Linked DNA regions of Prochlorococcus marinus str. SB. The protein of the gene in region 1 interacts with the protein of each later gene in a pairwise test. Links are inferred from orthologs where the notes say so. Each region holds a gene or a part of one and is shown on either strand. Other genes may lie near its edges. The genes, in order: ftsZ and EV02_RS04880.

Region 1 (15,969 bases):
TCATGATGTTAAAGGAATTCGCAGGATAAGATTTGCTACTAGTCATCCAAGATATTTTTCAAAAAGGTTGATTCAAGCTTGTTATGAACTGGATAAAGTCTGTGAACATTTCCATATCCCCTTCCAAAGTGGAAATGATGAAATTTTAAAGCAAATGTCCAGAGGATATTCTATTAAAAAGTATAAAAATATTATCGAGAACATAAGGTCATTAATGCCAGATGCTTCAATTACAGCTGACGCAATAGTTGCTTTCCCGGGAGAAACCGAACAACAATATCAAGATACTTTAAAACTAATATCAGAAATTGGCTTTGATCAGGTAAATACAGCAGCATACTCTCCAAGACCAAATACGCCTGCAGCAGTTTGGACTAATCAACTTTCCGAAGAGGTAAAAAAAGCTAGATTACAGGAAATTAATGATTTAGTCGAGAAAACTGCTAAGAGTAGAAATCAAAGATATATCAATAATATCGAAAGCGTTTTAATTGAGGGTTTAAATCCAAAAAATTCCTCTCAAATGATGGGTAGAACTAGAACAAATAGATTAACTTTCGTAGAGATTCCCAAAAACACTAACTTTAATTTTTCGTTGGGAGATGAGATAAATGTCAGGATAAATGAAGCAAGACCTTTTTCTTTAACAGGAGAACTTTCTTTATAAATTTTTTTAAATGATCGGGGGAAAGAAAAAATTTATTGGGTTAATATTTGGCGGAGATTCCAATGAACATGAAGTATCGATATCCTCTGCAAAAACAGTTTTTCAAGCATTTAATGCACAAATAAACAAAGAACGTTTTACAGTTAAAGCCTTTTACATAAACAAATATGGAGATTGGCTTGATAGTGATATTTCAGAAAAAATCCTAATTGGTAAAATTGAAGACTATAAAACAAAAAAACAAGAAATTTTTAATCAAGAAAAAATTAACTTCCTTGACGGAATTGAATTTCAAAATATTGATATTTGGTTTCCTCTTTTACATGGATTTAATGGTGAAGACGGATCAATTCATGGCTTAATTAGATTTACTAAGAAACCTTTAGTCGGGTGCGGAATTATTGGCTCTGCACTTGGAATGGATAAAATATTGATGAAAACAATTTTCTCAAATCTCAATCTTCCACAAGTTAATTATCTAGTTTTTCAAAATAAAGATCTCAACGATAAGCAAGTAAAAAATAAAATAATTAATGAAATTTTAAAAAAATTAAAATTTCCTATTTTTGTTAAACCATCGAACTCTGGATCATCTCTTGGCATCTCCAAAGTCAAAAATGAATCGGAAATATTACTAGCATTAGAAAAGGCTCGGGAAATAGATCCAAGAATCTTAATAGAGGAAGGTTTAGAGGTAAGGGAGATTGAATGCGGAATAATTGGGAATTCAAAACTCTTAACCTCTGAGATAGGCGAGATAAATTACGAAAGTGATTGGTATGATTACGATTCAAAATATAACTCAAATAATAAAATAATTATCCCAGCCGAAATAGATTCTAAAATCGCAAAAGAAATTAAAGACATTGCTATTAAAAGTTGTAGAGCACTAAATATTTTCGGTTTTGCAAGAGTAGATTTCTTTATAGAAAGATCCTCAAATAAAATTTTAATAAATGAAATAAATACAATTCCTGGTTTTACAAAAAACAGTATGTTTCCAATGCTTTGGGAAGCTTCAGGTTTAAAAATTGAACAACTTGTGGCTAAACTGGTAGATATATCTTTAGATTTGTAATTTAAATAAAATGTTGCATGGACTACTTTGGTTACCATTACTTTTAATCTTCATTTTATTAACTGCACTTGGATGGTTAGAAAGAAGGAGGCAAAATCTTTTTAGAAGTTGGGCAAGTGATTCTGAATTGTGCAAGTTAGATAGTTCAGGTGCAGCGTCCTTAAAAGATGGTGAGTTAAAGTGGAGCGCATTTGAAGCTGGTAAATTTGAAGAAAAAGATTGTTTTATAATCAAGAAACTGGAATTAGTTGAATTAATGGCTCTAACTTCAGGGGAAGCTCCTCTAACAAGTGAATCTCAAGGTAAATGCAGGTTGAGATTAGTAGGGGATGGTAAAGAGATGGATGTACCATTTTCAGATGCAGAGCGAGCGAGAGAATGGATGGATCAACTGATGGAAAAAGCTCGATGTGATTTGTGAAAAACCAAAAAAGGATCAAAAATAAAAGTTTTTTTTTTCTAATTTTATTTTTATTTTTAACAAGCATATTAAGCATAAAAACTTTCAAAAAAGTTGGTACCAAGGATATTAGGATTTCTGGTAGTGAATTTTTTTCGCAGAGTGATTTGGTAAAAAATTCATCTTTAAATTTTCCAATTAGATTAATTTTTGTTGAAACTAATTTGTTAGAAAGGGAGTTAAAACAAAATTTATCTCTTAAATATGTTTCGGTAAACAGAGAATTATTTCCTTTTGGTTTGAAAGTTTATATTACTTCAAGAATTCCAATAGCTTACGGTGAGAGGATATTGAACGACGAAACAATATTAGGCTTCATTGATAGAGATGGTTTTTTTATAAATAACCAAAATGTAGATAAAAAAAATTTGAATAAATTAACAATACAAGTTTTTGGATGGAAAGAAAAATTTAAGAAAATATTATCTAAAATTTTTATCGCTATAGAGAATTATGAATTAGAAATAGTTAAAATAACTTTTTCATCCGATGGTTTTCTAACTGTTGAGGAAGAAGATTTAAAAACGATATTCTTAGGATTTAAGCCAAATTTAATCAACTATCAACTACAAATAATCAATAATCTTAAAAATGAATTTAAGAAAAATAGCTTTTCAAAAAAAATAGATAATATTGATCTTACTAATCCAGATAAACCAAAAATAAAAGTGTTCAAACCCTAATATTTGAAAAAGTATTTTGAGTAATTTTTTTTAATTATTGTAGTGTTGATATGGGTTTTGCATTAAAAACAAAATATTTAATAAATAAATATTTTTAGGATTTTCTTCAACAAATTCCTACATATGAGCGCAGTAAGTTCATAATGCACCCAATACTAGTAAAAGATTCCTATTAAGAGATGAGCTTCGGTAACAATCCAAACTTTGATCAATCGAGAGAAATCCTTCCAAGCCAAAATGCCAAAATAGAAGTTATTGGTGTAGGTGGTGGTGGAAGTAATGCAGTCAATAGAATGATAAATAGTGATTTAGAAGGTGTTTCGTTTAGAGTCCTCAATACCGATGCCCAAGCCCTCCTACAATCTTCTGCAGAAAGTAGAGTTCAACTTGGACAAAACCTTACTAGAGGTTTAGGTGCAGGCGGGAATCCAAGTATTGGTCAAAAAGCAGCCGAAGAATCCAAAGAAGAGCTTCAACAAGCTTTAGAAGGATCTGATCTAGTTTTTATAGCCGCTGGAATGGGTGGAGGAACTGGTACAGGTGCTGCTCCTGTTGTTGCAGAAGTAGCCAAACAAAGTGGGGCTCTAACAGTAGGTATAGTAACCAAACCTTTTTCTTTTGAAGGGAAAAGAAGAATGCGTCAAGCAGAGGAGGGGATCGCAAGACTAGCTGAAAACGTTGATACTCTTATAGTTATTCCAAATGACCGATTAAAAGACGTTATAGCAGGAGCTCCTCTTCAAGAAGCATTTAGGAATGCTGATGATGTTCTAAGGATGGGAGTCAAAGGCATTAGTGACATAATTACTTGCCCGGGATTAGTTAATGTTGATTTTGCAGACGTTAGATCAGTTATGACTGAGGCCGGCACTGCACTTCTCGGAATAGGTATAGGTTCAGGAAGATCGAGAGCTATAGAGGCAGCACAGGCAGCAATGAATAGTCCTTTATTAGAAGCAGCAAGAATTGATGGAGCCAAAGGCTGCGTTATAAATATTACTGGAGGCAAAGACATGACTTTAGAAGACATGACCTCTGCATCTGAAATTATTTATGATGTTGTTGATCAAGAAGCGAATATTATTGTTGGTGCAGTGGTCGATGAGGCAATGGAAGGTGAGATACAAGTTACTGTAATTGCTACAGGATTTGAAACAACCCAACCATTAAACCAGCAAAGAATAAAAAACAGATTATCTAATCAACCCTTATATAATTATTCCGACAATAAAGAATCTGGAGCGAGTATTCCTGAGTTTTTGAGGTTAAGGCAAAATAAAAAAGATATAGGTTAAAAGGTAAAATAGAGTGACTCGGTTATCTCGCCTGCCTCAAGCATCCCTTGTGGCTGCTACCTTCCGGTCCTGACCAGGTTTAGGCGTTAAAACCGCGAAAGGCCGAGTCAGGAATATCTTAGCAATTCTTGATTAAAAAAGATACATAAATTTGTTATGTTACCTTCAGACCTAGTTAATTATAAAAAAAAATCTCGCAAAATCATTGCACTAACTGCTTGGGACTCCATATCAGGATCTATTGCAGAACAAGCAAATGTAGATCTCGTACTAGTAGGGGATTCATTAGCAATGGTCTGCTTAGGATACAAATCGACATTGCCAATAACTTTAGAAAATATAATTTATCATACTAATGCTGTTTCAAGAGGATTTAAGAAAAGAATTGAGGAACAACCTCTAGTCGTTTCAGATATGCCTTTTCTGACTTACCAATGTGGTGAGGATAAGGCTGTTGAGTATGCAGGGAAAATCATTCAGAGCACTTATGCAAAAGCTGTAAAAGTGGAGGGAGCTGAACCAGAAATACAAAAAGTTATTTCTAGATTAATAAGAATGGGAATCCCTGTTATGGGTCATATAGGTCTTACACCACAAAGCTATCTAAATATTGGATTAAGAAAACAAGGAGAAAGCAAAGCAAGCCAAGAAAAAATTAAGAAAGAGGCTTCAATTCTTGAAGAATTAGGATGTTTTTCAATAGTTCTAGAACATATTCCTGATTTGCTTGCTAAGGAAATACAAAATTCTTTAACAATTCCCACAATAGGTATCGGCGCAGGTAATTACTGCGATGGGCAAGTAAGAGTTACTGCAGATTTGTTAGGCCTCAATGATAATCAACCCCCATTTTGCCAACCAATTATCCAAGGGAAGAAACTATTGAAGGACAAATTAAAAGAATGGGTAGTCTCTGAAAGACTTAGTTAATCTCATCCCACCACTTAAACATAGAAACAAGAACTTGATTACTAAGTTCCATGCCATTAGGCTCACTTAAAAAGAATCTATTCCCCTTTCTTACAAGAAGTCCACTTTCAAGAAATTTTTCCCATTCTTCAAACAATTTACTTAAGTTGCTTTCAAATTTTTTGTTTTCCCAGTTTTGTTCTTTAAACACTTTTTTGATATCTACACCCTCTTTGAGTCTTAATCCCAACATTATTTTCTCATCAAGTTCTTTATAAACAAACTCCTTATTAGTTAAGGATGAATCTAAATTAAATTCGTCTTGTTTAGTTACCCATTCTTTATATTCCTTACTAACTCTTGGTCGAGTAAACTTTTCCCCCCAAGGTGAACTAGTGGAACCTTGACCAAAACTCCACCAGCCTAAACCACTCCAATAAACTCTATTATGTCTCGACTGATGTCGAGGAAGGCAATAGTTTGAGATTTCATATCTTGAATACCCTGATTTTTTTAAAATTAAATGGGTTGATTCACTATTCCTAAAAGCTTCTTCATCACTTGGGAGTTTTAATTTGCCTAAATTAATTAATTTTTTAAAAACAGTGCCATTTTCAATATTTAAATCGTAAATAGATAGATGAGGTGGTGAAAATGTAATTGCTTTTTTTAAATCATCTTGCCATTCTTTAAATCCACTTAGTGGCAAGTTTTGAATTAAGTCTAAACTCCAGCTTTTTATTAACCCAGAATCATATTCTCTCTTCAACCATAAACAAGATTTCTCTGCATCTTCTTTCAAATGACGCCTTCCCGACTTTTGAAGTATCTGATTATTAAAACTTTGTACTCCAAGACTAAATCTATTTATCCCAGCATTTATGAATCCGAAAAGATCATCTTCAGTAAAACTTGCTGGATCAACCTCCATAGTGATTTCAGCACCATAGTCAATTCCATAATTTTCTTTAAAAAGATCAACTAATTCTTTGATTTGAGCAGGATCTAAAATTGATGGAGTTCCACCTCCTATATAAATTGTCGATAGAGGTGATTTATGCTTAATCGACAATATTTCTTTATATAAAAATTGCAAATACTCATTAACTGTTTTGCTTCCATAACCTTTTAAAGTTTCAACTTCGTTTCCTAGTGGAATAACTGCAAAATCACAATAAAAACACCTTCTGTGGCAAAAAGGAATGTGCACATAAGCACTTTTTGGAAACTTATTCATAATCTAAATTCATTTTTAAGCGCCAAAAAAGTATTAAGGATCGAAAAAAATAAAATCCTTATTTACTCAATTAATAAATCCTAGTAGATTATAGATATGACAGATATCTTAGTATTAATTTTATTTGTATTGTCTGGGGCTGCTTCAGGGTGGCTTGGTGTTGATTTATTGCCAGTAGACATACTTAAACAGGTATCTAATGTAGAAGGTTTTAGAATTGTTTTAGCAATAATTGGCTTTTTTGTAGGTTTAGCAGCAGGTTTTGTATTCCTTCAACTTAGAAAGACTTTTCTTGATCAAATAAGAACAATGCCTACGGACTTACTAATAAGTAGGTCAGTTGGATTAATTTTAGGATTACTTGTTGCTAATCTCCTACTAGCTCCAATACTATTAATACCCTTCCCTAGAGAAGTTTTTTTCGCAAAACCATTAGCAGCAATATTAAGTAACATTTTCTTTGGAGTGCTTGGTTATAAGTTGGCAGATACCCATGGGAGGACATTATTGAGATTATTCAATCCAAATAACACTGATGCATATCTAATCAATGAAGGAATTCTCCCTGCTGCAAGTCCAAAAATTTTAGATACTAGCGTAATTATTGATGGAAGAATCAATGGTCTATTAAGTTGCGGCTTATTGGAGGGACAATTAATTGTTGCTCAAAGTGTAATTGATGAATTACAAACTTTAGCTGACTCAAGCAGTAATGAAAAAAGGTCGAAAGGCAGAAGAGGTCTCAAGTTATTAAAAGAATTAAGAGATTTATATGGTAGAAGACTTGTAATAAACCCAACAAAGTATGAAGGTAATGGGGTAGATGAAAAACTCCTTAAAATTACTGAGGATATGACAGGAACTTTAATTACGGCTGATTATAATCTTTCTCAGATCGCTGAAGTTAAAGAATTAAAAGTTATGAATTTGAGTGATTTGGTTATTGCTTTAAGGCCAGAAGTACAACCAGGAGAGTCACTTAATATAAAAATCGTGAGAGAAGGCAAAGAAAAAATGCAAGGTATTGGATATTTAGATGACGGCACAATGGTTGTTATTGATGAGGCAAAGAATTTTGTTGGAAGCAGATTAGATATTGTCATCACAGGAGCATTACAAACTCCTACTGGAAGAATGGTCTTTGGAAAACTAATAAATAATCCTGAGTCAAACAAATCTTTTAAATCACCAGCGACACAGGGCTAAATCTAGCTAGAATCAGTTCAATCTTAATTTCGTGATACAAATGACTGTATCTGCTCCTTATTACGGCGAAAACACCGTCATGAGGACCCCTCCCCCAGATCTACCCTCTCTTTTACTGAAAGAGCGAATTGTTTATCTTGGCTTACCATTATTTTCAGATGATGATGCGAAAAGACAACTAGGAATGGATGTCACTGAGCTAATCATTGCTCAACTTCTTTATTTAGAGTTTGAGGATCCAGAAAAACCAATCTATTTCTATATCAATTCAACTGGGACAAGTTGGTACACTGGTGACGCTGTAGGTTTTGAAACAGAAGCTTTCGCTATCTGCGATACAATAAGCTACATTAAGCCTCCAGTTCACACGATATGTATCGGACAAGCAATGGGGACTGCTGCAGTTATTCTTTCATCTGGCACTAAAGGACAAAGAGCCGCTCTTCCACATGCTTCTATTGTTTTGCATCAACCTATAAGCGGAGCAAGAGGTCAAGCAACCGATATCCAAATAAGAGCTGAGGAAGTTTTGAAAAATAAAAAATCAATGTTGGAGATTTTATCTCGTAATACTGGAAAGACCATCGAAGAACTCTCAAAAGACTCTGACAGGATGAGTTATCTCAACCCACAAGAAGCACTAGATTATGGAGTTATCGATAGAATACTCACAAGTCAAAAAGATCTACCAAATAAAATTTAACACTCACAAAACTATTTTAAAATCATGCCAATAGGAACTCCAAGCGTGCCTTACAGACTTCCAGGAAGTCAATACGAAAGATGGGTCGACATATATACAAGACTAGGTGTTGAAAGAATTCTTTTTCTTGGACAAGAAGTGAACGATGGTATTGCTAATAGCCTTGTTGCACAAATGCTTTATTTAGATTCTGATGATAATTCCAAACCTATCTATCTGTATATAAATAGCCCAGGAGGATCAGTAACTGCTGGCTTGGCAATTTATGACACTATTAAATACGTAAAAAGTGATGTGGTAACTATATGCGTAGGCCTTGCAGCTTCCATGGGAGCGTTTTTATTAGCAGCTGGTACAAAAGGTAAAAGAGTTGCTTTGCCCCACAGCAGAATAATGATTCATCAACCCTTAGGAGGGACGTCTCAACGCCAAGCAAGTGATATTGAAATAGAAGCTAAGGAAATTTTAAGAATTAAAGATATGTTAAACATGTCTATGGCAGATATGACAGGCCAATCATTTGAGAAAGTTGAAAAGGATACTGATAGAGATTATTTTCTAAGTGCGGAAGAAGCAAAAAATTATGGATTAATTGATAGAGTTATTACACATCCAAGTGAAGCAAATCAGTATTAAACTTTCTAAATTAATATTTTAATTTTAATTTTTTAAATTAATAATTTTTTTGGTTTATTTCCACCTTAATGTCTAAAATATTAATTATCAAATGCAAAGAAGCTACAACTAATGACCCAACTCTTTTACGACACAGATGCAGATCTAAGTCTTTTAAATAATAAAACAATAGCGATTATTGGATATGGATCACAAGGTCATGCACATGCCCTAAATCTTAAAGATAGCGGTATGGATGTAATTGTTGGATTATATAAAGGGAGTAAGTCTGAAAGCAAAGCTATTAGCGATGGTCTACAAGTCTTTAGCGTTTCTGAAGCTTGCGAAAAAGCAGACTGGATTATGATTCTCCTTCCAGATGAGTTTCAGAAAGATGTTTATCTTAAAGAAATAGAACCAAACTTAAAAGAAGGAAAGATATTAAGTTTTGCTCATGGCTTCAATATAAGATTCGGACTTATCAAACCTCCTAGTTTTGTGGATGTTGTAATGATTGCCCCAAAAGGACCTGGACACACTGTTCGTTGGGAATATCAAAATGGTCAAGGAGTCCCAGCATTGTTTGCAGTAGAGCAAGATTCTTCTGGGAGTGCAAGATCATTGGCTATGGCTTACGCTAAAGGGATTGGCGGAACGAGAGCAGGAATTCTTGAAACAAACTTCAAAGAAGAAACAGAAACTGATTTATTTGGCGAACAAGCTGTCTTATGCGGAGGATTATCAGAACTTGTCAAATCAGGCTTCGAAACTCTTGTAGAGGCAGGATATCAACCTGAACTTGCTTACTTCGAATGCTTACATGAAGTTAAACTTATTGTTGATTTAATGGTGAAGGGAGGCTTATCTCAAATGAGAGATTCCATTTCAAATACTGCAGAATATGGAGATTATGTAAGTGGTAAAAGACTAATCAATAGTGATACAAAAAAAGAAATGCAGAAAATTCTAAAAGATATTCAAGATGGAACTTTCGCTAAGAATTTTGTGGAAGAATGCGATAAAAACAAACCCTTAATGACAAAATTAAGAGAAGAGAACTCAAAACATGAAATTGAGAAAGTAGGTAAAGGTTTGCGCTCGATGTTCAGTTGGCTGAAATAAATTTATTTTTAATATTCCTTGGATCGATTGGTTTTGATTTATTAATCGGCGATCCAAGATTCTTAATCCACCCTGTTCAAGCAATTGGCTTTTACATAAAAAAAATATCTGATTACCTCATAAATAATTTTGGGGAAAATAAAAATATATTGTTTTGGGGAGGTTTAATAGTAGCTATATCCACCATAGGAATGAGTTTTGGTTTAGGTAAATTGATAGAACTCAGTTATGTGCATTCAAGAAATAATTTTTTGGGTGGATTGCTAATTTTTTTTGGACTTTCAAGTTGCATTGCGACTAAGGGACTTATTTCAAGTGTGAAAGAGATTGCAGAGCTAATAGAATGCGAAGAAATTAATGACCAAAATAAGAGAATAATCAAAGAGAAGGTACAAAGGATAGTTAGTAGGGATGTAAGTTCATCTACTTTAGAACATCTTTTGAGATCAAGTACGGAGAGTCTTACCGAGAATTCAGTTGATGGAATATTTGGGCCATTATTTTGGATTTTTATTGGAATTTTTTTTATGAAATTTTCAATTTTTCTGCCAGGGCCTTTATCACTTGGTTTTTCTTATAAAGCCATAAGTACTTTAGATTCAATGATAGGTTACAGATATGATTATTTTAGATATTTAGGTTTTTTCAGTGCAAAAATCGAAGATATTTTCACGTTTGTTCCTTCAAGATTAGTTTTAATTACATTACCTTTAGTTAGTCCCAAAATTAATGAGTATGGATCAATCATAAAAAAAAGCTATCTTGATGGTAAAAAATATGATTCGCCTAATGCTGGGATTTCAGAAGCTATATTTGCTTATATTTCTGGAATAACATTGGGTGGAAAAAGTAAATATAAAAATGAGATTATTAAAAAGCCAAAGATCAATGCGAATGGAGATAATTGCACTGGAGAAAAAATTAAATTAATTTGTCAATTAATCTTGAGATTACAATTATTATGGATAATAATTTTTGTCTTAATTTTTTTTATAATTTCAACTTTAATTTAATAATAAACTAGTTTTAAAATTACTAGAATAAAGTATAAAGACTCTATGCAAGAAAACGGCTCTCCAATAGAAAATCAAAATGATGATTTTACTGCTGATACATCATCAACTGATAATGAATACTCAAAATGGGTAGACAATCAGGGTGATGAAGTAAAGAATGTTTTTGGATTTAATAGCAGTGCTGAACTTGTAAATGGTAGAGCAGCAATGATCGGATTCTTAATGCTCATATTAACCGAGTTAGTTTTTAGCGGCAGACCTGTCACTTCTTCAATTTTTGGTATTAATTAAAAATGGAAGCAAAAAAATCTAATCCAATAAAAGTATTCTTATACATATCTGTTTGGGTTATTATTTGGGGTACTATAGGATCTTTAGTCGATTTTCCTCTATATAAAAATAAAATCTACTTAGAAGGAAGCATATATCAATATCTTACTTTCACAATTACGGCTGTTATTTCTATTATATCTGCAAAGTTTTTTTATAAGAAAATTGATTTATAAAAACTTGTACCTAAATTTCTTAATAATTTTTGCTGGTTCTTTACTTTCATTGGACTCGTAAAGTATCCACTGATGAGTCTCAGTATCATGGTCACAACCATAATTTCCAGATGGGTTATCGTAACTTGAAAGATACGAATGACAATTTTGGTCTGCCTCAAAAGCAGAGTCATAACCTGTTAGAAAATATATCGAAAATAGAACAGTTATAAACAAAAAAAATACTTTAAAAACTAAATTAACTACCTTCATGAGATATTCCAAAATTTAAATATATCATCTAATAAAATCTTTCGATCTAAAAATATAGCTAACGTCCAACATTAAACACAAAGTCATGGAATTCTTGATTCTTTAAATAAAGGATGACTAGCAATACTAAAATGATATTTAAGCCTATTACTATTGATCCAAAAATATTAATTTGTTTTTTGCCTGGCAAAGTGTAAGTAAATTTCTTTCCTTTAAGAAAACCTGCTAAGCCTTTTTTTTCTTTTATTTGAGTATTTTGAGTATTATTCTTAACTTCATTATCAGAAAAACCTTTTACCATTACAAATTAAATAACAAATTTATAATATTCCAAAAAAATAAATTATTTTAATAATTAACAATTTTTAATCACATATGGAATCATTAATGAAATTCTCTCATTTGAGAAATTATTAAAAAAATAAGCTTCAATAATTTCCGTTTGCAGCCCCAATAAACTTGACTGACATTTGAATCTATTTTGGTCAAACACTACTAATTGAAGTTTTTCTATTTCAGAAACTAATTCTTTACATATTTGGGTTCGAGAATCTTTAAAACAATCACTAGTTTGTTTTAAAATTTTAGAATTTGTTGGTATTGTTTCAGCCATAACAAAATTAGATAACAACAAAAATTTAAGGAATAAAATAGTTAAACATTTCATTACTTCTAAAGATTTCAAAATTTTGGATACATCATTAAGAGTATTGGGCATCGAGCAAATTACATCTTTTTGCGATTAAAAAAAAAGATGCCCTATAAGAGCACCCTTTTATTAAAGGAAGAAATAGATTAAAAAAATTACCCTTGAACTCTATCCTTAAAAAGTTTACCTGCAGAGAATGTTGGAACTCTTTTAGCGGGTATTGCTATTTTTTCGCCTGTCTTAGGGTTTAAACCCTGTCTTGCAGAACGATCTCTTGGTTCAAAAGAACCAAATCCTAGTAAAGAGACTTTTTTGCCTTCCACTACTGAATCAACAATAGTTTCAATAGCTGCATCAACAACTAAAGAAACATCAGTTTTTGTGAGCTCTGTACGAGCTGCTACAAGATTTACTAAATCAGCTTTGTTCATTGAAATTTAAATTAAAGCTAGGGGTTAAAAAAAGATTTAAATCGAGTTTAAACCTCGAACTTTCACATCATATGGAGCAAATTCAAATACGGCAACCGAAAATGCCGGCGGCGCAAAGCTTTATACAAATTTTAGGGACATTTTTAGCAACATTATTTATTTCTTATAACCGCGCTTTTTCATTTATAAAAAATAGCCTTTCCATTTAGAAAACAGCAAAAAGCATTGGTGGCACTAGATTTATCATTAAAAATTTAACTACATTTAGCAAATAGGGAAAATGTCAAAGGGGGGTGAATTTAAGAATTTGAGCTATTTATTATGTTTTATTAATTTTCAGATATATTTCCTTCTCATCACAGGAAAAGACACAATTTGTATTTTGAAATCAAGAAAAATCTAGTTTTCTCATAATTAAACTTTCTCTATAAATCGTTTTATTCACTGAGCAGATGGATGCATCAATTGTAATTAATTAGAAAATTAATACTCTCCAAGATCTAATAAAGTTGATTAGTGAAGCCTTAAATTTGAGTTTTTTTTTAAATTTTGCATATATTATTCAAATATCAGTAATTTAAATAAATTATCTCAATATTTAACTAATCAATGATAAAGAAAAAGTGATTCATCTCAATAAAGGTAAACCATTTCCTTTAGGGAGTTCTCTAACTTCACAAGGGATTAATTTTTCCTTAGTAGCCACAAATGCAGAATATGTAGAAATCTTATTGTTTGAGAAAGGGGACTCTATTTCACCCAAAAGCACATTCAAATTAGATCAGACTCATAATACAGGCCCATATTGGCATGCGGAAATAAAAAATCTAGATGAAGGTTGTATTTATGCTTTTAGAGTGAAACAAAAAAATAATGGGATTAATAATAACTATGAAAAAAAAGTATTACTTGATCCATGTTCAAGGGGTATTACCGGATGGAGAAGTTATAAAAGAGAAAATGCATTAAAAAATCAAGAAAATACTAATTCTTGCCTTAAAAGTGTTGTTTGCAATAGAAAATTATTTAATTTTAAAGATTATCCAAGACCGAAACATTCTTGGGAAGAAACAATTATTTATGAACTCCATATCAAAGCTTTCACTGAATCAACTGATAAAGATGAAAGTTGTTTTAAGAAATTTTTTAAAAAAATTCCTTATCTCAAAGAACTGGGTATTACAACAATTGAATTACTTCCAATTTTTTGTTTTGATCCTACTGATGCCCCAAATGGTCTAAAAAATTTTTGGGGATATAGTCCAATTAATTGGTTTACTCCGCATTTTGAATATCTTTCGAATGAATCCCCCGAAAAGAATAGAGAGGAATTCAGAAGTTTTGTAGAGGAATGTCATAAAGCAGACATTGAAGTCATCTTAGATGTTGTATACAATCACACTTGCGAAGGTGATTCAAAAGGGCCTGCAATATCTTGGAAAGGTATAGATGAAAATCTTTATTACTTTATTGGAAAAGATAAAAATTATCAGGACGTCTCAGGATGTGGTAATACTATTGCAGCAAACAGAGGATTAGTTAGAAAACTTATAATTGAATCTTTAAAATGTTGGGCGAGTGAATTAGGAGTTGATGGTTTTAGATTTGATTTAGGAATTGCCCTATCAAGAGGAGAAAATCTTTCACCGCTTGATAATCCTCCAATTTTTGAAGATATAGAATGTGAACCAGAACTTATCGATATCAAGTTCATAAGTGAGCCATGGGATTGTGGCGGTTTATATAAATTAGGTGATTTCCCATCTAAGAATACTTTCACTTGGAATGGTCATTTTAGAGATGACTTGAGGAGATTTTGGAAGGGAGATAAAGATACAGCTTGGAATATGAGCGACAAAATAAAAGGGACGCCATCTATTTATAAAGAAGATAATATTTTTCCAAAGTCGATAAATTTTATTACTTCACATGATGGATTCACTCTAAAAGACTTAGTAACTTTCAATAGAAAACATAACTTTGCCAATAGAGAACAAAATAGAGATGGAGATAACCATAACAATTCATGGAATCATGGTACTGAGGGACCAACTACGAACTTATTAATCAATGATTTAAGAAAAAGACAACAAAAAAATCTTGTTCTTAGTTTACTTATCTCTAAAGGTGTTCCAATGATACTTATGGGTGATGAAATAGGAAGATCACAAGGCGGGAACAACAATTCTTGGTGCCAAAATAATTTATTGGGCTGGATGAATTGGGAACATGGTCAAAAAGATTTGGAATTATTAGAATATTTTAAATACGTTATAAAAATTCGAAAAAAACTAATAAACATTTTCAATCCATCATTCTTCCCTGATAATCAAACCAATGAAAATATTCCAACATATCATTGGCATGGGACAAAGTTAGATAGCCCCGATTGGAGTAGTTGGTCTCACACAGTTGCCTTTAGCATTAATAAAGGCAATACTAGTCCACTGGTTTGGATAGGTTTAAATGCATATTCAAAAAGTATCGATTTCCCCTTGCCGAAATGTAAATATAATTGGTTAAAAGTTATTGACACTAGCATGTCTGAGATTTTTGAACCCTTAACTATTAATGAAAAATCTGTTTCAATAAAGAGTAGAAGCTCTTTATTAATCATTTCAGAAGAAGTATTTGGGGCAAAAAATAATTTATTCTAAAAGCGGGCGGCGGGAATCGAACCCGCATCTTCAGCTTGGAAGGCTGAGGTTTTACCACTAAACCACGCCCGCATTAAGTAATAGAATTACCATTGCAATAATACATTATCAAACAATAAACAAAGTAAAAAGATTGGAAAATTCACACTCGAAAAAAAATATTTATAGATCAACAACAAGATTAATGTTCTCTTATGGGCTAGGAGATGCAGGCACAGGTTTAGTCGCGACACAATTTGGTTTTTTTCTTTTCAAATTCTTTATTTCTGCAGGTTTACCAGTAATAATTGCAGGATCATTATTAATGTTAATAAAGATATGGGATGCAGTAAATGATCCGTTAATTGGATGGTTAAGTGATCGTACTAAATCAAGATGGGGGCCTAGAATCCCTTGGATGGTAGCAGCATCTGTTCCCCTTGGTTTCTCTTTGGCTGCGATATGGTGGACACCCACTGGTTCAGTACTAACCAAGACTATTTA
Region 2 (16,044 bases), 760 kb from region 1 along the record:
ATTATCTCTGATTCTCTTAAACTTTAGTGGTAGTAAGGCTTTTGGGTATGCCCTCGTCGGGACTTGAACCCGAGACCTCTCCCTTACCAAGGGAGTGCTCTACCGCTGAGCTACAAGGGCAATTTTAAAGTGGGCCGGGTTGGATTTGAACCAACGTAGGCAGAGCCAGCGGATTTACAGTCCGCCCCCTTTAACCACTCGGGCACCGACCCCCACTATTTGAACTTATCAGTTAATGGTCACTTTGTGTGAAAATGTTTTGGATTTTTTGTTTCTTTCTAGATAGCATTTAATAGAAAAGACTTTATTGATGATGAATATACTATTGATAAATGGACCAAATCTCAATCTTTTGGGAACTAGAGAACCTGAAATATATGGAAATAAAACATTGGGCGACATAGAAGAAGATTTAACTAAGGTTGCTAAACAAAAAAGTATTAATCTTGAATGTTTTCAAAGTAATCATGAAGGGGAAATAGTAGATAAAATTCAGGATTCTGTAAAAAGTATTCAAGGTATTCTTATAAATGCTGGTGCTTTTACTCATACCTCGATTTCCATTAGAGATGCTTTAATTGGATCAAAAATTCCATTTGTAGAGTTACATATTTCAAATATTTTTAGTAGAGAAGATTTTCGCAAAGAATCTTTTCTTACAGATAAAGCTATAGGAATTATTAGTGGATTTGGTATATCAAGTTATTCCTTAGCTCTTGAAGGAATCATTGGATATTTAAATAGTAAAAATTAAATGCTAGTTGATTTTAAAAGGCCTTCTTCTCATATTAAATATTTATCGTCATTAACCTCAGATAAGTGGATCGAACTCGCATTATCTAATCCAATCGATATTCTTATTGACCATGCTCATTGTGAAAGAAAAGCAGCAGGAGTAGCTATTCAATTGATGTTTAGATATCCATCAGAACCAAATCTGGCAGAAGTTTTAAGCCCAATAGCGAGAGAGGAATTAGAGCATTTTGAAAAAATACTTTATTTTTTAAAGGATCTTGGACATTCTCTTGAGTCCTTAAAACCGCCTCCATATGGGGCTGAATTGTCCAAGAATATAAGAAAGGAAGAGCCCAATAGAATGCTTGATAGTTTCTTAATAGCAGGACTTATTGAAGCAAGAAGTCATGAAAGATTAAGCTTACTTGCGCTGAATTCTGAAGATAAATCATTTAAATCCCTCTATGAGTCTCTGCTTGAGAGTGAGGCAAGACATTTTGGAGTTTATTGGAAATTAGCGCAAACTAAATTCTCTAAAAATCAAACTTTCAAAAGGTTAGAGGAATTGTCTGAAATTGAGTCGTCAATACTAGCTGAAACTTTTGTATTGCCAAGGGTACATAGCTAAAGTTAATAAAATAAAAATGATAATAAACAAGTTCTTAAGTTTACTTAATCGATATAAAACTGATTTACCAACATTCACCATCGTTGGTGTAGGCCCTGGAGATCCATCGCTTTTAACAATTGCGGCTGTAGATGCAATAAAAAAAGCGAAAGTTATAGTTTTCCCAATATCAGATGATAATAAAAAGAGTTTCGCTGCAGAAATAGTCAAGAATTACACCAAATTTAAAAAAAATATACCTATCATCTTTCCCATGGCTAGGAAGGATTTTGATCCAGATGAAATATGGTCTAATGCTGTAGAAAAAATTGTTAAATATATAAAAAATGGAGAATCAGTTGTTTTACTTTGTCTTGGAGATACTTCACTATTTGCAAGTTCCTCTAATATTTTGAGGTTAATAAAAAATAATCATGCTGAAATTATTACCAAAACAATACCTGGTATTTCCTCTATTTCAGCAGCAGCAGCTTTGAATGATTTTGATTTGGTAAAAAAAGGCGAGACCTTGATCATTAAAGAATGCCCTTCTTCAGAATCTGAATTAACAACCCTAATTAGGGAAAGTAAGTCAAATAAAACGGTATTGGCAATTATGAAAGTTGGCAAAAGATGGAATTTAGTCAGAGAAATTTTAAAAAGAGAGGATATCATCAATACATCATTAATAGCTTTAAGTGTTGGGATGCCTGATCAAATTATTCAATATGCATCACAATATAAAAAGGAATTTATGCCTTATTTCTCTTTGATTTTGATAAGGTTCGATTAATGTATAAAAAAGAAGAATTAGTTGAAAATCAATTTACATGGCCAATATGTAAGGATCTATTATTTCTTGTTCTCGAAGATAGGGTTAGTGATGTTTTTGTTTGTGAATTGGTTTGGGAAAGACTTTTTTATACTAAAGAACTCTCTATAGATCATTGGGCCTTTAGCGCATTAACCCCTTCTTATTGGTCAGAAAAATTTGAAAAAGCTCCTCAAATCATTTCAGAGCGACCAGCCTCAGTACATTTGACTCGATCAATTCCAAAAGAGTATAAACAGGGATTGAAAAATTTTCTTAATTTTAAAGGCTATAAGATTAATGAACTTTATCCGAGAAGAACTAGAAGAGCGACGGCAGTAAATTGGTTGATTTATTGGGCGATTGAAAATGATTGTTTTTCAAAAGAAAGTGGATTAATGCCAAGTACTTGTTCACCCCCTGTTAATCCAGTTAAAGGACATTTTGGCGATCCAGAAATTAAATAAGTTTTTCTGAAAAAGGTAAATGATTCTATTAAAGGTATAGTTGTAATGGATACTACTTTCTTTGGAGAGAAGAATTGATTCTTCCTACAATAGCAATTATCGGAAGACCTAACGTTGGGAAATCTACCTTAGTTAATCGTCTTTGCCAAAGTAATGATGCAATAGTATTTGATAAGCCTGGTGTTACAAGAGATAGAACTTATCAAAATGCTTCATGGGGAGGTAAGGAATTTCAAATAGTTGATACTGGAGGTTTAGTTTTTGATGATGATAGTGAATTTCTCCCTGAGATAAGGACACAAGTTTTCTTGGCTCTAGAAGAGGCTTCACTCGCATTACTTGTGGTAGATGGGAATCAAGGCGTTACTGATGGTGATTTATCAATAGCAAAATGGTTAAGAAACTCAAGCTGTAAAACAATTGTTGCTGTTAATAAATGCGAATCGACTACTCTAGGAATATCCTTGGCTTCAGAGTTCTGGAAATTAGGATTAGGAGAACCTAATCCTGTTTCGGCTATTCATGGTTCAGGTACTGGAGATCTTTTAGATCTCGTTATTGGCGAACTTCCTGAAAATAATATCCAGGATGATGAAGAAAAGATAATGATGTCGATTATTGGTAGGCCTAATGTTGGTAAATCTAGTTTGTTAAATTCAATCTGTGGAGAAAAAAGAGCAATAGTTAGTGATATTAGTGGTACGACAACTGATTCAATAGATACGCTTATTAAAAAAGGTGATAATCATTGGAAAATCATTGATACTGCTGGGATTAGAAGAAAGAAAAATGTTAAATATGGTACTGAATTCTTTGGTATTAATAGGGCTTTTAAATCTATAGATAGAAGTGATGTTTGTGTTTTAGTTATAGATGCTGTCGATGGAGTAACTGATCAAGACCAGAAGCTGGCTGGGCGCATAGAAGAACAAGGCAGAGCATGTATAATTGTTGTTAATAAATGGGATCTTGTAGAAAAAAATAGTTCAACAATTTATCAAGTAGAAAAAGAACTTAGATCTAAACTTTATTTTTTACACTGGTCAAAAATGATTTTTATATCTGCCTTAACTGGTCAAAGAGTTGATAATATTTTTGAGCATGCTCTTTATGCTGTAAATCAACATAGAAGAAGAGTTACAACATCAATAGTTAATGAAGTACTTAAAGAATCAATCAGTTGGAAAAGTCCTCCAACGAAAAGAAGTGGCAAGCAGGGTAGGCTTTATTACGGTACTCAAGTAAAAAACAAACCTCCCACTTTTACTCTTTTTGTAAATGACCCTAAATTATTCGGAATAACTTATAGAAGATATATTGAAAAACAAATTAGAGTAAATTTAGGCTTTGAAGGCACACCCCTCATTTTACTTTGGAGAGGAAAACAGCAAAGAGCTTTAAATAAAGAAGTCGAAAGAGAAAATATTGAGTTAATTCAAAAAGATTAATGAATTTGCTAACCAAATTTTCTGTTGGTCAATACGTTCATGGTAATAGAAGTTGGCTCAGAATTATAGATAGTAGATTAAAAATAATTATCGTAATGATATTTTTAATCACTCCAATTTGGGCAGGTCCAATATGGAGATTGAGTTTAGTAGGTTTTTTACTATTAATTACTTTTTTAAGTTTATTGCCATCTAGAGTATGGTGGCGATCATTATTTTTTCTCTCATGTTTATCACTATTAATTGGATGTATATCAATACTTGCCTCGTCTGATATTCAATCTCTTGATGGCTACTTAAGAAATCCCAATGAGTTGCAAGTAGTACTGGAAAGCCAAAAAGAATGGAATATTTTGCAAATTTCTTCGCAGAAGATATGGTTTATTAATTTTGGTCCCTACAACTTATCAAGAAAAGCTTTTGAACTAGGAATAAAAACCTCAACTTTGATATTTACTGTTATTCATAGTGTGAATTTGATGCTTTTAACCACATTGCAGGAAGACATTGTATGGGGATTAAGTTGGTTTATGTATCCATTAAGAAAGATTGGATTGCCTACTAGTAAGTGGCTTTTTCAGTTGTTAATTGCATTACGTTTTATTCCTCTAGTGCAAGAAGAACTTCAAAATATCGTTAAATCAGTGTCGGTTAGATCAATAAATTTTCGAAATTTAGGATTAAAGAAATCCTTTAATGTTTTATTAATCTTAGTGGAGAGGTTATTTCAAAATATATTTCTGAGAATTGATCATGGAGCAGAATCATTACTCTCAAAGAAAAAAATTATTATAAAAACCAATAGATTCAGAACTCTTTATCCTTCAAAATCTCTCAATGTAATTGTTAATACATTATCGATTTGTTTTATTTGCATAGCAATTTTCCTTAGAAAACTGTATGGTGCAATATAAATAACAAAATATTTTAGGTTTGAGTTCTGAGCGTTATTTAAACCATCCAACATTTGGCATGCTATATCAAGTTTCTCCTGGAAACGATGGGAGAGATATTTATGCGACTTTATACGCTCAAAAAATGTTTTTTTTGGTACAAGTTCAACAGAGAGAAGTTTTTTTTGAAGTCATACCTTATTTAGATGCCCGTAATCAGGCTGAATTAAACTTCCAAAAGGCTAGAAGAAAAGGATCTGAAGAACTATCTAAATGGGAGAATTTATTCACGCAAACTTTCTTATAAAAGGTGAACCCTTCAAATTATTTAAAAATAAAAAATAAAATACCATCAAATGTAAATATTCTTGCGGTAAGTAAAGGATTTAAAAGTCAAGAAATCAAGACTATTCAAAATATAGGTCAGAACGATTTTGGTGAAAGTAAGGTTCAAGAGGCCTTTGAAAAACAATTAACCCTAAAAGATCTTAAGCAAATAAATTGGCATTTTATTGGAAGAATACAAAGTAATAAAATAAGAAAAATAGTTCAAAATTTTAAATATATTCATTCAGTAGATTCATTTGAAAAGTTGCAAAAGATTTCTAATATTTCACGTGAAGAGAAGAAAAATCCATCAATAATGTTGCAGGTTAAGTTGAGTGATGACCCAACTAAAGGAGGCTTTAATCCTGAATTTTTGATTTTGAAATGGAAAGAAATTCAAGAGTTGAAAAATATTTCATTAATCGGTTTGATGACTATCAATCCTAAAGGACTTAGCTCTAAAGAAAATTCAGGGTTGTTCAAAAAATGTCGTGCTTTAGCTGATTCTCTACAACTACCAGATTGTTCCATGGGGATGTCAGGTGATTGGGAGGAGGCTATTGATGCTGGATCAACGTGGTTAAGACTAGGATCATTGATTTTTGGAGGTAGATCTTAATAAATTATTTTTTTTATAAAAATCTTATCTATAAACTTGCAGTAAAGTTCAACTAACGTTATTTAAGTATAGGTAGTTTATTCATTTAAAAAATGAATCTATTACTTAAGGTTCTTAAACCTTAGTAATCAATTTCAAGAGGATTTAAAAGGTGTCACTTATTTCTAGATTAAAGGCAGTAGTTGCAGGGGATGAGTATCTCGATGATGATTTTGAAGAGTTGGATTATGCTTCAGAGGATGAATTAAATGATATTAATAATTTCAAACAAAATCCAAAGAATGCAAATGCCCTTGCAAATTCCAATCCATTCGATTTTATGAATAACAACAGATCATCAAAAGTAGTTGGTATGCCTGGAATCTCAAATTCATCATCAGAAGTAAGCTTAATGGAACCAAGAAGTTTTGATGAGATGCCTCAAGCCATACAAGCATTAAGAGAAAGAAAAACTGTAATTCTCAATTTAACTATGATGGATCCTGATCAAGCTCAAAGAGCGGTTGATTTTATTGCTGGGGGCACATATGCAATTGATGGACATCAAGAGAGAGTCGGCGAAAGTATTTTCCTTTTTGCTCCAAGTTGTGTAAATGTAACTAGTTCTTCCCCAGAAGAAGCTTCTCCCTCTTCTGTGTCTACAGAAAACACACCACAATATAGTTTGGGCAAAAATACTACTCCTGAACCGGCATGGGGTAATTCTAAATTAAGTGCTTATTCATGATGAATCTGTGACAGATAAAATTGCGATTATTGGTTTTGGAAATATTGCACGTGCTATAGTTACCCCTCTATTAGATAACAAATTAATTCAGCCAGAGAAAGTTTTTTGTGTAGTAAAATCAGAAAAAAGTTTAGAAAATATAAAAAAAAATTATAAACATAATATAAACGTTTATAAATCAGGTTCAAAAGAGTCAAAAATAATTTGGGATTGTAAATATAAACTTCTTTCGATAAAACCCCAACAATTAAATGACATAAGTGAGGCCCATCATATAAAAAATAAGGACAATTTAATAGTTTCTATTCTTGCCGGAGTTTCAATAAATAGACTTGCTCAAAAGTTTCCTAATCATAAATGTGTGAGGGTGGTTACAAATATTCCAATAACTATTGGAAAAGGTTTAACAGGGGTTTCTTGGGGAGAAGAAATTACAGAAGATCAGAAACAATTCACAAAAAAATTATTTGAAAATACTAGTAAAATTTATGAATTTACTGAAGATTACCTTGATATATTTTTAGCTTTAACTTCATCAGGCCCTGCAATTATTGCTTTGATCATAGAAGCATTAAGTGATGGAGGATTAAGCGGGGGATTACCAAAAAAAATTTCAGAGGAACTTGTTATGGAAATGATTTTAGGGACTATTTGTTTAATAAAGGAAAATAAACTTACTACTTCTGAGCTTAAAAATTTAGTAACCTCTCCAGGTGGAACAACTATCTCTGCTTTAAGGGTTTTAGAAAAAAAGAGTGTAAGGTCAGCATTAATTGAATCAATAGTTTCAGCTAGTAATCGAAGTAAAGAGTTTGGTTAGTGTTTTCAATTATCTTTTAAGTTCATATAAACTTTTTCAAGTGAATTTATATTTTTAGTAATTGTGTATCTCTCAAGTACACGTTCTCTAGCTTTTTCTCCAAGATCTTTTGTAAATGCAGGGTGTTCTACAAGAATTGGGATTATAGTTTTTAATTGTGCAGCCACATTATCAGTTGAAATTACTATTCCTGCTCCGTTATCTAAAACTTCACCATCCGCTCCGGCATCTGTAGCTACACAAGCAGTACCAGCCGACATTGCCTCTAAAAGTGATAATGATAAACCTTCTACTAAGCTTGGCAAGAAAAATACTTCTGCTATTTGCATTATTGCTATCCTAGTTTCTAAATCTAATTCGGCACCCCACCAAATTAATTTCTCATTACCAAGGTTAGAAAAACTATTTTCAAGTGTTGGCTTCATTGGTCCATCCCCAACAATAACTAATTTGCAATTTTGAGTTCTTGTTTGGCGCCAAGAACGTAAAAGTGCCTCTATATTTTTTTCATTTGCAATCCTTCCCATGTATAAAAAGATTCTTTCATTTCCAAGTTTGTTTTTAACTTGATTATATTTTTTACTTTTTTTGTAAAAAGGTCTCCAAACATTCTCATCAACACCGTTTGGAATAATTATTTGTTTTTCTTTAGGGACTCCTAATTTCTCAAGAACATTTTTTTGAGGTTCAGAAAAAATAATTATTTTATCGAACTTTGCTAAAGAGGGAGCATAAAGTTGATATGTTAATTGTTGAGTGCTCGCAGTTAGATTTCTATTTTTTGCATCAAATGGTGGATGAAATGTTCCTATTAGAGGAACATTAATTTCATTACAAAGCTCTGGAAGTCTAAAGTCTAAAGGAGATAAAGTTAGGCTTGCATGTACTATGTCAGGTTTTAATCTTCCCAATGATAGCCTTAGCTCTTTTTCTGCCCTTGGCGAGGGTATTGTATAAACTTGAGATTTAATTAAATATGGGAGACTTACATCAGGATCATTTGCAAGAAATAATGGGTTTGATGAATTTGAACTAGAGGGATTGTCGAAATGAATAAAACTAATTTTATGCCCTCTGGCCTTTAATTCATGAGTAGTTGAATTACCGTAAGTTACATTTCCACAAAAAGGGGATTTTTTCCCCAACCAGGCAATATGAACCACATTAATTAAATTAACTATTAATTAAGTTAACAGGCAAAGGCGCCATGATCATATTTTTTAAATTTTTTAATGCTTCATGAAAATGCTAACTATATATTTCTCTCAACATTTTTAGTGAGGATAGCTCCTTCTCTAATTGAGTAGAGATCCATGTCTCAATAATGAATAATATTTTAAGCCAGACTTTTTTGGGACCCAACAACTCTCCATTAGATTTTATTGGTAATTCTGGGAAAAGAAGTCTCTGTAATAGAGCAACTTCAGATGCATTTATTTTTAGATTACTTTGAGGATCTTCAATTGACGAAAACCCTTCACTTGGCAAATAATAACAACTCCATGCCCAATTTCCTAAAGGCGGAATAATAGGTTCTCCAGTTTTACAGCAATGATGAATTGGTAAATTTATACCTCCAATGGCTAATAGATGGATTAAAGATTGAATACTCATTGAGAGCATTTTAATATCTTCTTCTTTAGATTCTTCATACAAATAAATCCTATCTAGATGTGCGAGTACACAAGTTAAATAGTTTTGTTGCTTATCATTATTACCTACTAATAAAAAAGTTAATTCAGTTATTGCTTGCGCGGCTGCAAGACATTCAATATTTTTCCCTATACCAGAATAGCTTTTTAATATTTTAATTTGACGTACAGATTTAAGATTTCTTTTCCCAAAAATTTGCAGACTTAAATATGTTAATGGAGTAGCTGCGGCAAGACTACTTTTAGGCCGTCTAGCACCAGGTACCGCTAATCGAACAATCCCCTGCTCATCAGTAAGAATAGTTATTAATCTGTCATTCTCGCCTAATGGAGAAGCTTTAATACAGAGACCCTCTAGTCTGCACTCACCAGAACCAGACATTTAAAAATTTACTTCTTGGAAAATCTCACAAAAATTAGAAGTTCCAACGCAACTAATTCCATTATCAAACAAATCAATAACTTGTGTCAGTTTTTTTATACCACCTACAACTTTTATTTGATTTTGAGAGCCTGTTATTTTTAGTATTTCGGGGACATCATTAGATGTAAGAGGAGATCCAAACCCGTCCCCGAATTGAAAATTTTTTATTCCTAATTCCAAACATATTTCTATCGCATTAATAAAAACTTCTTCTTGTAGTTTTGATTTATTTATGATTATTGAAACTGGTAATCCAGATAATTTAACTTGCTCAATTTCAGCAGCGAAAGTTTCTAAATTTCTTTTGGATAAATTGATAAAGTTTGGGATATATTCAATTCCTTTTGCACCCTTATCTTTTGCAAAACAAACTAATTCTTCAATAAATGAAACTGGTAAATCTGCTAAAGGGTAAGAAATAAGTGCGTTTATATCCGCACTGTAATTACCTAAACAGTTTTTAAGATCAGTTAAATAATTTAGTGAAGTAGAAATATTTTTGATATTGTATTTTCTTATTAAATCGCAATTCACACTGAAATCTTCCCATGATAAATAGGGGTTAATAATAATCGCATGAATTTTCTCGTTTAATTCATATTCAATATTGGGCATTTAAAACTTATTTAGATTGAATCAATCCATAACCTCCATGATTCCTTTTATATATAACTTGAAGTTCATTATTTTTCTTGTTTCGAAAAACATAAAAATCATGATCAATTAGATCTAATTGTTTTCTAGCTTCGCCTGATGAAATTGGAGTCATTTCAAAGTATTTATTTTTTATAGATGGCTCAGGCAGACTTGCTTCAGTTCCTTCTTTAAAAAAAGCTTTATCTAAAAAATTTGATTCCATACTTTCAATTGGTAAAGAATCTTTATTTTTAAATTGTTTATTATGAATTGTTTTATTGTTTCTTTCTTTGTATTTGCGTAATTTTCTACAAAGTTTATTTGAAACTAAATCAATGCTTGAGTATAGATTTTCAGTTTTTTCTTCAGCTCTAATTACGGTACCATTTGCAAAAATAGTAACTTCTGCAGTTTGGAACGAGACTCTTGGATTCTTTTCAATTGAAAGGTGTATGTCAGCTTCTTTAACGATATCCTTATAGTGATGTGTTGCTTTTTCTATCTTTGCCTCAGTATATTCTTTTAATGCTCCAGTGAGCTCAAGATTCTTTCCATGGATTAAAATTTTCATAACAAATCTAAAAATATTTACTTACTTTCTAAATCTACTTAAATATGGATAATAGAACAGCAATAATTAAACAACCTGATAATATTTCTTCTTTTAATGATGTTTATAAATTACAAAAAGAATATCAGGAGGCATTGATTTTAGATAATTCTAACCCTGATTTTATTTGGATAGGGGAGCATCAACTCTGTTATACATTGGGGAGAGGATCTAATTACGATAACTTATTATTTTCTCTAAATGATGCTAAATATGATGTTTTTAAGATTGATAGAGGTGGTGAGGTAACTTGTCATATGCCAGGACAATTAGTAACGTATTTGGTTTTAGATTTGAAAAATTTTAATAAAGATTTAAATTGGTACTTAAGAAAAATTGAAGAAATTATTATAAAAATCCTTGGAGCTTTTAATATAGATTGTCACTCTAGAGAAGGGTTTACTGGTGTTTGGATAGGAAATAAGAAAATCGCATCAATTGGGATTGGGTGTAAAAGATGGATTACTATAAATGGATTTTCAATCAATATTGACTGCGAATTAGAAAACTTTAATAAGATTGTTCCTTGCGGAATAGAAAATTGTCTTATGGCAAATATGATTGATTACAACAAAAATTTAAATATTCAAGAAGTCAAGAGAATTGTTAAAAAAACCATCGAGGAAGAATTTAATTTTGATTTTATATCAAAATAGAAATTAAAATTTCAAAATCAATTTAATATGGGTGATTTAGCGTATTGGCCTGCAGCCAAACCTCTTTCTAAAAAAAATACATTTGCCAAAAATAGAGATTTTATTAAGAACCTTGATCATATAGATCAAATTTGGGAAAAATTAAAATTTAAATGTGGTGATACTTTAGCTGTTTGCGATTTAAGAGGGAAATACAAAGAAAAATTTTCTTATTCTGAGCTGGCTGATTTAATAAAAACAGTCTCTTCTTCTTTTGAAAATTATGGTTTAAAAAAGGGGGATGTAGTTACTGTAATATCTGAAAATTCTCCAAGATGGCTAGCAGTAGATCAAGGCTTAATGCGTTTAGGAGCTATAAATGCAGTGCGAGGTATTAATTCTCCTTCAGTAGAATTAGACTATATTATTGGGCACTCTAATTCAGTAGGACTAATAGTTCAATCTAAGGAAATTTGGCTAAAGTTAAACAACAAAGAAGAATTAAAAAAAAGACTGAAATTTATAATCAATTTAGAAGATGAACAATTTGAAAGTTTAATAAGTTGGAGTACATTCATAAGTTCAGTAGAAAAAGAAAATTCACAAAATAATAATCTTGAAAAATTTAATCCAGAAATTGATGACGTCGCTACTATTCTTTACACTTCTGGGACGACCGGAAAACCCAAAGGTGTGCCTTTGACTCATGCAAATTTTTTACATCAAATAATCAATTTAGCCTATATCGCTGATCCAGAACCAGGGACCTCTGTATTAAGCGTTTTGCCTATCTGGCATTCTTATGAGAGAAGTGCTGAATACTTCTTTTTTTCATGCGGTTGTTCTCAATACTATACAATTCCAAAATTTCTTAAAGATGATATTACACAAATAAAACCTGTTGTCATGGCTACTGTACCGAGACTATGGGAAGCAATACATGATGGTTTTTTTCAGGCTTTGAAAAAAATGCCTTCCAAAAAGCAAAAACTTATTAAGTTTTTGATAAGTAATAGTTCGGTTTTTAAAAGAAGTCTTAGAAAGATAAGAAATATAGATATAAATCAAATAACTTTTAAATCAAAAATCCCCTTACTGGGTTCTGTTATTAGCCGATACCCTTTACATAAATTGTCAACTATTTTTTTATGGCCGAATATTCTTAGACAACTATGCGGAGAAAAACTGAAATTTCCTATTAATGGTGGAGGTGCATTGCCAGAACATGTAGATCTTTTTTTTGAATCTTTAGGTGTAGATGTTTTGGTGGGATATGGACTCACAGAAACTAGTCCAGTATTAACTTGTAGGAGAAGAGAATTAAATGTTAGAGGATCATCTGGGCAGCCTCTTTCATTTACTGAAATCAAAATAGTGAATGATGATAAAAAAAAGATTCTTAAGTTCAGAGAAGTCGGAAAAATTCTTGTTAGGGGGCCGCAAGTAATGAAAGGTTATCTTAATAATGAAATAGCTACAAATGATGTTTTATCCAAGGATGGTTGGTTTGATACTGGTGATTTAGGTTTTCTAATACCAAATGGTTCTCTCTTTATAACCGGAAGAGCCAAGGATACAATAGTGCTATCAAGTGGTGAAAATATAGAACCGAATCCCCTAGAGACTGAAATTCTTAGTTCAGAATTTATTAATCAGATTCAATTAGTAGGACAAGATAAGAAATGTTTAACAGCTCTCGTAGTTCCTAATGTCGAAATGGTTAAAAGCAAGTTTTTGGAAGAAGACCTTTCAAAATTAAACCTGAATAAGAAAATTGGTACATTTTTCAAATCACAAATTAATAATTTGCTTAAAAGTCGATTAGGAGCAAGATCAGAAGAACAAATATTAGATTGTTATTTTGTTGATGCCTTTACTCTAGAAAATGGGTTATTAACACAAACTCTTAAACAAAAAAGAAAAGAAATAGAAAAAAAGTATTCATTACAAATAGAAAATATGTATGAAAACAAATTTAGTAAGAAAATTTGATTTGTTCTATCTATATTGAAAAGGAAATTTAATTTTTTATGGAAACAAAAAACTCAATATCTATAAAGCGCTCAATAGCTATTAAAGCTGTAGTTACTCCAACTTGGAAGGAAGATGCTGAAAAAGAATTAAGTAAAGCAATTTCAAACATTGATCAGCAATTATCGCAACTGGAGCAAGAGGGGCAGCAAATAGTAAATAATATTAGATCCCAATCGGTTAATCCCCTAGATCCAAGAGTCCAAGAACAGGTTAGTCAGGTGCAACAACAAGTCGCAGCAAAACGAAATGAAATTGAAGAACAAAAAAGAAATCTTCTTCAACAACAGAGTCAAGTTCGCGAATTAAAAATGGACGAAATTGTTGATCAAGGGCAAGTGGATAGTTTCTGTGATGTCACTGTGGGAGACAATCTTATTGAAAAAATGCAAGTATCGATTACGGTTAAGGATGGAGTTATTCAATCTATAGATAATAATTAAAGAGAAGATTTAGTATTTTTGATAAATATAAGTAAATCTTAATTTCGAAAAGTTTTAAATTCTAATCGATCTAAATTATTACTTTCTTAAGTTTTAAGAGTTCCCACTGTGAACATGATTTCGTATAATTAAAATAAGAGGTTAAAGGGTTCTTAACCATAAAAACTTTAGGAAGTTTGGTAGAAATCCCTTGAAACTTATGCAATAACAATTTTCTTATGTCTCACGAAATATTCATGCCTGCCTTGAGTTCTACTATGACAGAGGGCAAGATTGTGGAATGGTTGAAAAATCCAGGAGATAAAGTTGAAAGAGGTGAATCTGTCTTGGTTGTTGAATCTGACAAGGCAGATATGGATGTTGAATCTTTTCAAGATGGATATCTTGCGGCTGTTTTAATGCCTGCTGGCAGCACTGCACCAGTAGGAGAGACTATCGGTCTTATTGTAGAAAATGAGGACGAGATAGCTTCTGTTCAAGAACAAAATAAAGGAATACAACCCGAAGTTTCTAGTTCGGATCAACTTGAATTGGTAAGCAATAAAACTGAAGAAAAACCTGTGGTTCAAAGTGAAATTGTTGAAAAACAAGAAAAAGAAGTCGTATTAATGAGTGAAAAGGCAGCCTCATCTTTTAATAGTGATCAAATAAATGCTGCTACGATTAATGTTTCTTCGAGGGTGATTGCATCTCCAAGAGCTAAAAAACTTGCCTCTCAAATGGGCGTTGATTTAGCAAAGGTTCATGGATCCGGACCTCACGGAAGGATTCAAGCCGATGATATTTTAAAAGCTAATGGCCAACCAGTCTCTATACCATGGATAGGTGAAGGTGGTTCTCCTGCAAGTATACCTGGTGCAAATTTGGGAGTTGAAAGTAAACCAGAAACTTCAGGAAATAGTTTTGGTAATCCCGGAGAAACAGTTCAATTTAATACTCTTCAAAAAGCGGTAAATAAAAATATGGAATCTAGTTTAGATGTGCCATGTTTTAGGGTGGGTTATTCCATTAACACAGATAAATTAGATAATTTCTACAAAAAAGTAAAACAGAACGGAGTTACTATGACTGCTTTACTAGTAAAGGCAGTTGCAAAGACACTAAAGAAACATCCTCAAGTTAACTCAAGTTTTTCAGAGAATGGAATTTCTTATCCAGAAAATATAAATATTGCTGTTGCTGTTGCGATGGAAGATGGTGGACTAATAACTCCAGTTTTAAAAGAACCATGCAATACTGATTTATTTGAATTGTCTAGGGAATGGAAAGATCTCGTAAAAAGATCAAGATCAAAACAATTAGAACCTGATGAATACTCAACGGGAACCTTCACTTTATCTAACCTTGGGATGTTTGGAGTTGATAGATTTGACGCAATTCTTCCTCCAGGTACCGGTGCTATTTTAGCCATAGCATCATCGAAACCAACCGTTGTTGCTAATAGTGATGGTTCAATATCTGTTAAAAAAATAATGCAAGTAAATCTAACAGCTGATCATAGAGTGATCTATGGAGCTGATGGAGCTTCATTCTTAAAAGACTTGGCTTCCCTAATTGAAGATGTGCCAGAGACTCTTGTATCCTAAATTTAATTGATTTCTCAAATTAATAATGAAGAAAGAGATTTTAAGCTTGAAGCTTATGACTATTTACTTGATCCTTCATTAATTGCTAGTAAACCTTCTGCAATTAGGCATGAATCAAGATTGATGATAGTTAGAAATAGTTTTTTAGAAGAAGACTGTTTAACTAATAAATTTACTAAGAATCTTTTAGATGAATTTAGAGAAGGGGATCTTGTAATTGTAAATAATACCAAAGTTATGAAAGCTAGGTTAAAGGTTGAATTAGAAAATAAGACATTAGTCGAATTATTAGTTTTAGAAAGATCCCATGAATGTGTTTGGTTATGTTTGGCAAAGCCAGCAAAAAAGTTAAAAATAAATAGAAAATTAAAATTAAAATCTCCATTAGCACAAGATATTAATTTGATTGTTGATGGAGTTGATGAAGAAACTGGAGGGAGATTTATTAAATTTCCGGAAAATATAACTTGTCTCAATTCAATGAATGAACTTCTTGATAAATACGGGGAAATCCCTCTTCCTCCTTATATAAAAAATTCCGAAGAAGAATCTTTTCATGAGAAAAGTTATCAA

What was found.
Region 2: the proteins of ftsZ (region 1) and EV02_RS04880 interact in binary tests that used the Bacillus subtilis proteins (3 or more experiments, as listed by UniProt). The link is inferred for Prochlorococcus marinus str. SB from one-to-one orthologs.

Annotation. Positions count from the first base shown.
Region 1 is NZ_JNAS01000002.1:999,576-1,015,544, reverse strand. What follows is about bases 2,228-5,125. They hold ftsZ (cell division protein FtsZ), read left to right. Parts: upstream 2,228-3,067; coding sequence 3,068-4,183; downstream 4,184-5,125. Other genes in these bases: hemW (radical SAM family heme chaperone HemW), read right to left, coding at 5,106-5,125; panB (3-methyl-2-oxobutanoate hydroxymethyltransferase), read left to right, coding at 4,340-5,113; EV02_RS01065 (cell division protein FtsQ/DivIB), read left to right, coding at 2,228-2,888. Also shown: tRNA (N6-isopentenyl adenosine(37)-C2)-methylthiotransferase MiaB, read left to right, coding at 1-667; EV02_RS01055 (D-alanine--D-alanine ligase family protein), read left to right, coding at 678-1,745; EV02_RS01060 (hypothetical protein), read left to right, coding at 1,756-2,166; more of EV02_RS01065, read left to right, coding at 2,163-2,227; more of hemW, read right to left, coding at 5,126-6,329; EV02_RS01085 (PIN/TRAM domain-containing protein), read left to right, coding at 6,426-7,535; EV02_RS01090 (ATP-dependent Clp protease proteolytic subunit), read left to right, coding at 7,576-8,238; EV02_RS01095 (ATP-dependent Clp protease proteolytic subunit), read left to right, coding at 8,263-8,874; ilvC (ketol-acid reductoisomerase), read left to right, coding at 8,986-9,975; adenosylcobinamide-phosphate synthase CbiB, read left to right, coding at 9,963-10,988; EV02_RS01110 (chlorophyll a/b-binding protein), read left to right, coding at 11,034-11,282; EV02_RS09775 (hypothetical protein), read left to right, coding at 11,285-11,497; EV02_RS0108915 (hypothetical protein), read right to left, coding at 11,492-11,713; EV02_RS01120 (hypothetical protein), read right to left, coding at 11,808-12,050; EV02_RS01125 (hypothetical protein), read right to left, coding at 12,105-12,467; EV02_RS01130 (HU family DNA-binding protein), read right to left, coding at 12,554-12,829; and 2 more genes. UniProt on the Bacillus subtilis protein: Essential cell division protein that forms a contractile ring structure (Z ring) at the future cell division site. The regulation of the ring assembly controls the timing and the location of cell division.
Region 2 is NZ_JNAS01000002.1:240,803-256,846, reverse strand. The notes cover bases 4,874-7,846. They hold EV02_RS04880 (cell division protein SepF), read left to right. Parts: upstream 4,874-6,058; coding sequence 6,059-6,634; downstream 6,635-7,846. Other genes in these bases: EV02_RS04890 (glycosyltransferase family 4 protein), read right to left, coding at 7,460-7,846; proC (pyrroline-5-carboxylate reductase), read left to right, coding at 6,642-7,454; EV02_RS04875 (YggS family pyridoxal phosphate-dependent enzyme), read left to right, coding at 5,272-5,907; EV02_RS04870 (PII-interacting protein PipX family protein), read left to right, coding at 5,002-5,268; EV02_RS04865 (energy-coupling factor transporter transmembrane component T family protein), read left to right, coding at 4,874-4,982. Also shown: aroQ (type II 3-dehydroquinate dehydratase), read left to right, coding at 314-754; EV02_RS04845 (tRNA-(ms[2]io[6]A)-hydroxylase), read left to right, coding at 755-1,363; cobI (precorrin-2 C(20)-methyltransferase), read left to right, coding at 1,380-2,135; EV02_RS04855 (DUF1823 family protein), read left to right, coding at 2,135-2,620; ribosome biogenesis GTPase Der, read left to right, coding at 2,695-4,068; more of EV02_RS04865, read left to right, coding at 4,068-4,873; more of EV02_RS04890, read right to left, coding at 7,847-8,617; DNA repair protein RecO, read right to left, coding at 8,703-9,488; EV02_RS04900 (deoxyribose-phosphate aldolase), read right to left, coding at 9,489-10,145; hpf (ribosome hibernation-promoting factor, HPF/YfiA family), read right to left, coding at 10,153-10,737; lipoyl(octanoyl) transferase LipB, read left to right, coding at 10,782-11,432; EV02_RS04915 (AMP-binding protein), read left to right, coding at 11,460-13,403; EV02_RS04920 (YlqD family protein), read left to right, coding at 13,442-13,885; EV02_RS04925 (dihydrolipoamide acetyltransferase family protein), read left to right, coding at 14,104-15,471; tRNA preQ1(34) S-adenosylmethionine ribosyltransferase-isomerase QueA, read left to right, coding at 15,478-16,044. UniProt on the Bacillus subtilis protein: Cell division protein that is part of the divisome complex and is recruited early to the Z-ring. Probably stimulates Z-ring formation, perhaps through the cross-linking of FtsZ protofilaments. Its function overlaps with FtsA.